DNA from 2 places in the Dactylosporangium sp. McL0621 genome. Region 2 is predicted to be linked to the other one. Evidence: riboswitches for the same ligand, from Rfam matches in the RefSeq annotation. Region 2 holds a riboswitch; the other holds the start of a gene.
What was found. Region 2 has a riboswitch for glycine ahead of ACPPVO_RS46900 (L-serine ammonia-lyase). Riboswitches for the same ligand answer to the same signal wherever they lie in the genome.

Region 1: another riboswitch for glycine. It lies ahead of gcvP (aminomethyl-transferring glycine dehydrogenase); the one in region 2 lies ahead of ACPPVO_RS46900 (L-serine ammonia-lyase).

What each region holds. Positions count from the first base shown of each region.
Region 1 covers NZ_CP188259.1:8,831,057-8,835,459, forward strand. The annotation lists gene gcvP (aminomethyl-transferring glycine dehydrogenase) at 1-1,927, opposite strand, end outside; glycine riboswitch at 1,999-2,092, opposite strand; partial or broken gene ACPPVO_RS41895 (nucleotidyltransferase domain-containing protein) at 2,127-2,780, shown strand; gene ACPPVO_RS41900 (nucleotidyltransferase domain-containing protein) at 2,829-3,575, shown strand; gene ACPPVO_RS41905 (AAA family ATPase) at 3,572-4,255, shown strand; gene ACPPVO_RS41910 (class I SAM-dependent methyltransferase) at 4,248-4,403, shown strand, end outside.
Region 2 covers NZ_CP188259.1:9,900,700-9,905,102, forward strand. The annotation lists gene ACPPVO_RS46895 (MMPL family transporter) at 1-274, opposite strand, end outside; gene ACPPVO_RS46900 (L-serine ammonia-lyase) at 291-1,631, opposite strand; glycine riboswitch at 1,654-1,748, opposite strand; glycine riboswitch at 1,749-1,843, opposite strand; gene ACPPVO_RS46905 (AbfB domain-containing protein) at 1,877-3,046, opposite strand; gene ACPPVO_RS46910 (LLM class flavin-dependent oxidoreductase) at 3,237-4,073, shown strand; gene ACPPVO_RS46915 (sugar kinase) at 4,070-4,403, opposite strand, start outside.

The sequences.
Region 1 (4,403 bases), 1.1 Mb from region 2:
ACACCCCGTGCGTCGACGGGTACGTGACCATGATGGCGGCCAGGCGGTCCCGGTGCTGCTCGATCTTGCGGTCCAGGTCGGCGAGGTCGACGTTGCCGAGCTCGTCGCAGGCCACGACCGCGACGCGCATGCCGGCCATGACCGCGCTGGCCGCGTTGGTGCCGTGCGCGCTGGACGGGATCAGGCACATGTCGCGGCCGGTGTCGCCCCGGTCGCGGTGGTACGCCCGGATCGCCAGCAGCCCCGCGAGCTCGCCCTGCGACCCGGCGTTGGGCTGCAGGCTCACCGCGTCGTAGCCGGTGACCTCGCCGAGCCAGCGCTCGAGGTCGCCGATCAGCCGGCGGTACCCCTGGGTCTGCGAGACGGGCGCGAACGGGTGGACGTTGGCGAACTCGGGCCAGGTGATCGGCTCCATCTCGGTGGTCCCGTTGAGCTTCATGGTGCAGGAGCCCAGCGGGATCATGCCGCGGTCGAGCGCGTAGTCCTTGTCGGAGAGCCGGCGCAGGTACCGCAGCATCGCCGTCTCGGAGCGGTGCGTGCCGAACACCGGGTGCGTGAGGTAGGCCGACGCCCGGCGCAGGCCGGCCGGGACCGCGTCGGTCGTGTCGAGCTCGGTGACGTCGACGTGGGACAGGCCGAAGGCGGCGAGCACGTCGCGCAGGTGCCCGAAGGTCGTGGTCTCGTCGCAGGCGATGCCGACCCGGTCGGCGTCGACGCGGCGCAGGTTGATCCCGCGGGCCGCGGCCGCCTCGACGATCGGTCCGGCCTGGCCGGGTACCACCGCGGTCACCGTGTCGAAGAAGGCCCCGTGCTCGGTGGCCACCCCGCCCGCCCGCAGCCCCGCGGCGAGGCGCACCGCCATGTCGTGGGTCCGCGCCGCGATCTCACGCAGCCCGTCGGGGCCGTGGTAGACGGCGTACATGCTGGAGGTCACGGCGAGCAGCACCTGCGCGGTGCAGATGTTGCTGGTCGCCTTCTCGCGGCGGATGTGCTGCTCGCGGGTCTGCAGCGCGAGGCGGTAAGCGGGGGCGCCGGCGGCGTCGCGGGACACGCCGACCAGACGGCCGGGCAGGGTGCGCTCGAGGCCCTGGCGGACCGAGATGTAGCCGGCGTGCGGGCCGCCGAAGCCCATCGGCACGCCGAGGCGCTGGGCGCTGCCGACGGCGACGTCGGCCCCGATCGCGCCGGGCTCGCGCAGCACGCACAGGGCGAGCAGGTCGGCGGCGACGGTGACGATCGCGCCCCGCTCGTGGGCGAGCGCGATCAGGGCCTCGTGGTCGCGCACGGCTCCGGAGGCGCCGGGGTACTGCAGGTGCAGCCCGAAGAACGCCTCGGGCAGCTCCTCGGCGGCCAGGTCGAGCACGCGCACCTCGATGCCGAGCGGTTCGGCGCGGGTCCGGATGACGGCGAGGGTCTGCGGCAGCACGTCGGCGTCGACGACGTACACCTCAGATTTGACCTTGGAGGAGCGCCGGGCGAGCGTCATACCCTCCGCGGCCGCGGTCGCCTCGTCGAGCAGCGACGCCCCGGCGACGGGCAGCCCGGTCAGGTCGGCGACGACCGTCTGGAAGTTCAGCAGTGCCTCGAGCCGCCCCTGGGAGATCTCCGGCTGGTACGGCGTGTAGGCCGTGTACCACGACGGGTCCTCGAGCACGTTGCGCAGGATCACCGGCGGCGTGTGCGTGCCGTAGTACCCGAGGCCGATCATCGACACGAGCGGCCGGTTCGCCGCCGCGAGCGCCCGCAGCTCGGCCAGGACCTCGGCCTCGGACGCGGCGAGCGGCAGGTCGAGCGGCTGGTGCCAGCGGATCGAGCCCGGGATGGCGGCGGTCATGAGGTCCTCGACCGTCTCGTACCCGACGGTCTTGAGCATGCGGGCCTGCTCATCGGCGCTCGGGCCGATGTGCCGCGCGGCAAAACTGGTCATGGGCGCACTCTCTGGGTCTCGGGGCAGGGGCGGACGCGCTCCTCCCCCTCTGTCGAAGACTCCAGAGGTGCCAACCCGCAGCGGTCCTTTTGCCTGAGAGGTTCCGGGGAGGATTTGCCCCTTCGGCGCCGCTGACGTGCTCAGCGGTCTCTCCCACGCGGGTATTGCCGGCACGCCTACCCTACCAACTGTGCAGGACTTGACCATCGTGGCGAAGCACACGATCTACTCGGCGGTCGTCGGCTCCCGGGCGTACGGGCTCGACGGCCCGGCCTCCGACACCGACCGCCGGGGCGTGTTCCAGGCGCCCACCGACGCCTTCTGGTCCCTCGACAAGCCGCCCACGCACGTGGAGGGCCCGCGGCCGGAGGAGTTCTCGTGGGAGGTCGAGCGGGCCTGCACCCTGGCCCTGGCCGCGAACCCGACGGTGTGGGAGTGCCTGTCCTCGCCCCTGGTCGAGCACGTCACCGACGCCGGCCGGGCGCTGCTGGACCTGCGCCCGGCGTTCCTGTCCCGCCGCGCGGCCCACACCTACGGCGACTACGCCCGCGACCAGCTCAACAAGCTCACGTCGGTCCGCGCTCGCACCGGCGAGGTGCGCTGGAAGCAGGCGATGCACATGGCCCGCCTGCTGCGCGCGGGCGCCCACGTGCTGCGCACCGGCGAGGTCCTGGTCGACGTGTCCGCCCGGCGCGACGAGCTCCTGGCGATCCGCCGGGGCGAGCTGAGCTGGGAGGAGTTCCAGGCCCTGGCGGCCGCCCTGTCCGCCGACCTCGCCTACGCGGAGTCGGAGTCGAAGCTGCCGGAGGAGCCGGACCGCGCCGCCGTGGAGCGCTTCCTGCTCGCCTTGCGGGCCCCGGCGGCGGTACCGCGGGAGCCCGCCCCGGCCGCTCCTCCCCCGATCCCGGACGGCATCCCGGCCTGGGCCGGCGAGGTGGCCGACGAGCACCCCTACCCGCTCGCGTTCGCCACCGTGAGCGGCGCCCACCTGTACGGCTTCGCGTCCGTCGACTCGGACCTCGACCTGCGCGCGTGCCACATCCTGCCGCTGGACGAGGTGGTAGGCCTGGAGACCGGCCCCGACACGGTCGAGTCGGGCGGCGTGCGGGAGGGCATGGAGCTCGACGTGGTGAGCCAGGAGCTGGCGAAGTTCATCCGCCTGCTGCTGCGCCCGAACGGCTACGTCCTCGAGCAGCTGCTCTCCCCGCTGCTCGTGCGCACGTCGCCGCTGCACGAGCAGCTCAAGGCCCTGGCCCCGCACTGCCTGACCCCGGAGCACGCCCGCCACTACCTGGGCTTCGCCTCGGGCCAGTGGCTGCTGTACTCGAAGACGGGCGAGCTGAAGCCGGCCCTCTACACGCTGCGCGTCCTGCACACCGGCATCCACCTCATGCGCACCGGCGAGGTCGAGGCCGACCTGCGGGTGCTCAACACCCTGCCGTACGTCCCGGACCTCATCGAGGCCAAGAAGGCCGGCGAGCACCACGCCCTGCCCGAGTCCCTGGTGTCCCCGGCCCGCCTGGCCGCGGACGTGGCGAGGCTGACCGCGGAGCTGGAGGCGGCCCGGGACGCGTCGAAGCTCCCCGCGGCACCGTCGGCCGCCCCGGCCCTGAACGACCTGCTGATCCGCACCCGGCTGTCCCGATGACGGCGGCCCCGGCCGTGTACCTGATCACGGGCATCCCGGCATCGGGCAAGTCGACGGTCGCCCAGGCGCTGGCCGAGCGCCTCCCCCGCTCGGTGCACCTGCGCGGCGACGCCTTCCGCCGCATGGTCGTCAACGGCCGCGCCGACATGACGCCGGCCCCGAGCGCCGAGGCCGCCGCCCAGCTCGCCCTGCGCCACCGCCTGACCGCGGGCGCCGCCGACCCCTACCACGAGGCCGGCTTCACGGTGGTCGCGCAGGACGTGGTCCTCGGGGCCCACCTGCCGGCCATGGTCGCCGCGATCCGGGCCCGCCCCCTGTTCGTCGTCGTGCTCGCCCCCACCCCCTCCGCCGTGGCGGCCCGCGAATCGGGCCGCGCGAAGTCCGCCTACGACCCGCACGGCTGGACCGCCGCGCCGGCCCACGATCCGGGCCGCGAGTCGGACCGCCCGAAGTTCGCCTACGACCCGCACGGCCGGACCGTCGCGCCCGCCCACGAGCCGGACCGCGAGTCGGACCGCCCGAAGTCCGCCTACGACCAGCACGGCTGGACCGTCGAGTCCCTGGACGCCGAGCTGCGCGAGCGCACCCCGCGCATCGGCCTGTGGCTGGACACGTCCGACCAGTCGCCGCCCGAGACCGTCGACGCGATCCTCGCCCGGGCGCGGCCGTTCCATGACTGAGCCCCCGCAGGACCGCGCCCACCGCATCGCCGCCTTCCACGCCGGGCTGGACGGCCCCCCGTGGCGGGTGGCCGGCTGGGGCAGCGAGGCACTCCAGCGCGTCCGCTTCGAGGCCCTCACCCGCGCCGCCGGCTACGCGGGCGGCACC
Region 2 (4,403 bases):
CCGCGGCGTCGACGGCGGTGCGGACCGCGGGGGCCTGCGGGTCGACGTGGTCGACGAGGCCGATGACCGTGCCGCTGGAGTCGTTGCCGGTCGCGACGGCGTCCAGCCCGTCGATCGCCTCGACGTGCTTGGGGTTGGTGGGGTCGGCGATCGCCCGGAAGACCGGCCCGAACGCGAGCCCGCCGAGCACGACCACCACCAGCCAGACCCCGATCACCGACCAGCGGTGCCGGAAGCAGAACCGACCGATCCTCGCCACCACGCCGAGCGCCATGCCCGCAAGCTTCTCATCAACACTCGATCACGGTGACGGCCAGGCCGCCGCGGGCCGTCTCCTTGTACTTCACCGACATGTCCCGCCCGGTCTCGCGCATGGTCCGCACGACCTTGTCCAGCGTGACGTGGTGCGCGCCGTCGCCGTTGAGCGCGAGCCGGGCCGCGTTGACCGCCTTGACGCTCGCGATCGCGTTGCGCTCGATGCACGGGATCTGCACCAGGCCGCCGACCGGGTCGCAGGTCAGGCCGAGGTTGTGCTCGAGGCCGATCTCGGCGGCGTTCTCGACCTGGCCGGGCGTGCCTCCGAGCGCCTCGCACAGCCCGGCGGCGGCCATCGCGCAGGCCGAGCCGACCTCGCCCTGGCAGCCGACCTCGGCGCCGGAGATCGACGCGTTGCCCTTGATGATGATCCCGACGGCCGCGGCGGCGAGCAGGAACCGGACCACGCCGTCGTCGTCGGCGCCGGGCACGAACCGTGTGTAGTAGTGCAGGACGGCGGGGATGATGCCGGCCGCGCCGTTGGTGGGGGCGGTGACGACCCGGCCGCCGGACGCGTTCTCCTCGTTGACCGCGAGCGCGTAGAGATTGAGCCAGTCCATGACGTACAGGGGATCGGACATATCCGATTTTTCGCTTAAGTTAGCAAAGAGGCGCGGCGCCCGGCGGCGCACCTTCAGGCCGCCCGGCAGCACGCCGTCCGGGCGGGTGCAGCCGCTGTGCACGCACGCCTGCATGACCGACCAGATGTGCAGCAGCTCGGCGCGGATCTCCGCCTCGGAGCGCCAGGACAGCTCGTTGGCCAGCATCACGTCGGAGATCGAGCGGCCCTCGCAGTGGGCGACCAGCTCGGCGCCGGTCGTGAACGGGAACTTCACCGCGACGTCGGCCTCGGCGATGCCGCCGTCCGGTCCGACCACGAAGCCGCCGCCGACGGAGAAGTACGTGCGGGTGAGCAGCTCCTCGCCGGCCTCGGTCCACGCGGTGAAGCGCATGCCGTTGGGGTGCTCGGGCAGGGAGCGGCGGCGGTGGAGCACGAGGTCGGTGTCGACGCTGAACGGGATGTCGTGCTCGCCCAGCAGGGCGATCCGGCCGGCGCGGCCCGCCTCGGCGTCGGTGTCCACGGTGGCGGGGTCGGCGCCCTCGAGGCCGAGCATGACGGCCTTGGCCGAGCCGTGGCCGTGCCCGGTCGCGCCGAGCGAGCCGAAGAGCTCGGCCTTGACGCGGCCGGTGCGCGGCAGGAGCCCGTCGCCGGCCAGGCGGGCGGCGAAGCGGCGGGCGGCGCGCATCGGCCCGACCGTGTGCGACGAGGACGGGCCGATGCCGATGGAGTACAGGTCGAACGCGCTGAGCGTCACGGAGGCTCCTAGTGAGGTCGGGCCTCCCCGCTCTGTCATCGAATGCCTGAGAGCTTCACCGCCGGGGCGGCTTGCACCGTGGGCGCGGGACGCGACGTCCCGGCTTTTCAGAGTTGCCTCCCCGCGGCGGTACATGGGCCTGAGAGATTCTCGGGGAGAGTTGCTCCTTCGGCGCCCCTTGCGTCACAAGGGGGCTCTCCCGTCGCGGGTCGAGCGGCGCGTATTCGGTTGTCGGGCCGACCGTACTACGGGGCCCAGGGCGCGGCAACGGCCCACGTGATGTCAGGGACGAGGCTGCCGGCATTGTCCTGGGCCGCGCCGCCGCCGGGGGTGGCCAGCCACAGCTCGGCGTTGATGTGGCGCAGGTAGGAGCCCGGGAAGTTCCAGGACGCCAGCCGCACCCCGCCCGGGGACGTGCGCGCGCACCACGTCGCGTCGGCGCGCATCAGGGCGGTACCGTCATCGGCGCTGATCTTCGCGCGGCCGTTCTGGTGCCGCAGGTAGTAGGCCGGGTAGTTGCGGGACTGGAGGCTGTAGCAGCCGCCCGCCAGGCCGGGCACCACGCGCCAGGTGGCGTCCTGCTTGAGCAGCTGGTCGCTGCCCGACGACACCGCCTCGGTGTAGCCGAGGCCGTTCATGTGGCGCACGTACCGCGTCGTGCAGCACGCCGTCGTGGCCCGCAGCGAGACGTAGGAGCCGGACGGCAGCGTGGCGGGCGCCCCGTCGTCGCCGGCCGAGCCGGGCACGGCGGCCAGGGCCGAGGCCCAGCGCGCGGCCATCTTGTCGTAGCCGGCGCGCGCCGGGTGCACCCCGTCGGCGAGGTCGCCGGTGTTCAGCGCGGCGTGCATGTCGACGAAGTGGACCCTGGTTCCCTTGGCGTTCACGATGCCGGGGATGGTGGCGTTGAACGCGTTCGCGGCCGCCTCCCGCCCGGCGTCGGCCAGCGGGATGATCGAGGCGACGAACACGTCGGCGCCGGGCGCGGCCGCGCGCACGTGGTCGATGAGCGCGGACAGCCGCGCGGGGGCGTTGCCGAGGTCGTAGCCCTGGATGACGTCGTTGGTGCCGAGGTGGACCAGCACGCTGCGGGGCGCGGTGGAGGACACCCAGGCGGCGGCGCTCGCGTCGACCTGGTCGATGCGCCAGCCGGGGTGGCCCTCGTGGTCGTGGTCGGGCAGGTCGGCCGGGCCGTTGAACTGGGAGCCGACGAAGTCGGCCGGGTGGCCGGCGGCGGCCAGGGCGCGCCACAGGTTGATGCGGTACCCGCCGGGCACGTTGAAGCCGTCGGTGATCGAGTCGCCGAGGGGCAGGATGCGCACCCCGCCGTTCGACTCGGCGTGGGCGGCGGCCGGAACGGCCAGGAGCGCCGCGACGGTGGCGGCCGTCGCGGCGAGCGCGGTGAGCAGACGACGCATGAATCGGACGGTAAGTGGGTGATTCATTGTTGTAAATATTTGAATTTTGTTCGTCGGGTACACTCAGCGTTGGAACTCCGAATTCCGCCCCCGAGATGGACGTCGCAGATGGGGGCGGGACCTCGCAGCAGTCGCGGGGAGGGGGTGGCGACAGCACTGTTTGCTGCCCACCTACAGGGAGTACCGAATCATGGATCTTGGCCTTGGCCTGCCCATCAGCGACCCCGCGCGGCTGCCCGAATGGGCCCGCCGCGCCGAGGCGGCCGGCTTCGCCACCGTGGCGCTGCTCGACCGGCTCGCCTACGACAATCCCGAGCCGCTCGTCGCCCTCGCCGCCCTGGCCGGCGCCACCACCCGAATCCGGCTGCAGACCGAGGTGCTGCTCGCCCCGCTGCGCGGCACCGCGCTGCTGGCCAAGCAGGCCGCGACGCTCGACCTGATGTCGGGCGGGCGCCTCACGCTCGGCGTCGGCATCGGCGGCCGCGACGACGACCACGCGGCCGCGGACGTGCCAATCGACCGGCGCGGGCCGATCATGGACCGGATGCTCGCCGACCTGAACCACATCTGGGCCGGGCGGGCGTACCCGCAGACGCCGGTCGGCCCCGCCCCCGCCACGCCCGGCGGTCCGCCGCTGCTCATCGGCGGCTTCGCGCCCGCGGCCCTGGCCCGCGTCGCCCGCTACGGCGCCGGGTTCCTGTGCGCGGCCCCGCTGCAGTGGGCCGGCGGTCTCGTGCGCACCGTGCACGACCAGTGGGCCGAGGCCGGGCGCACCGGCCGCCCGCGCCTGGTCTGCCAGATCAACGCCGCGGCGGGCTCGCCCGAGTCGATCGCCCGGGCGCGGCGCGCGGTGGCCGAGTACTACGCGTTCACGGGCCGTTCGGGCTGGGGCGACCCGGTCACGGACGCCGGACAGCTCGCCGACACCGTTGCCGCGTACCGCGACTTCGGCGCCGACGAGCTGGTCCTGTACTGCTACGGCGACGACCCGGCCCAGATCGAGCTGCTGGCCGGGACCGTGCTCTAGCGCTGCACGCGGGCGCCGGCCCCGGCGACCAGCGCCTCGACCTCCTTCAGGCTCGCCATCGAGGTGTCGCCCGGGGTGGTCATGGCCAGGGCGCCGTGGGCCGCGCCGTACTCGACGGCGGTCTTCACGTCGCCGAACGTCATCAGGCCGTAGATGAGGCCCGAGGCGAAGCTGTCGCCCCCGCCGACCCGGTCCAGGATCTCCAGGGCCGGGCGGTGGGTGGCCTCGGCGAAGTCGCCGTCGGCGAAGGCGATCGCGCCCCAGTCGTTCACGGTGGCGGTGCGCACGCCGCGCAGGGTGGTCGCGACGACCTGGAAGTTCGGGTACGCC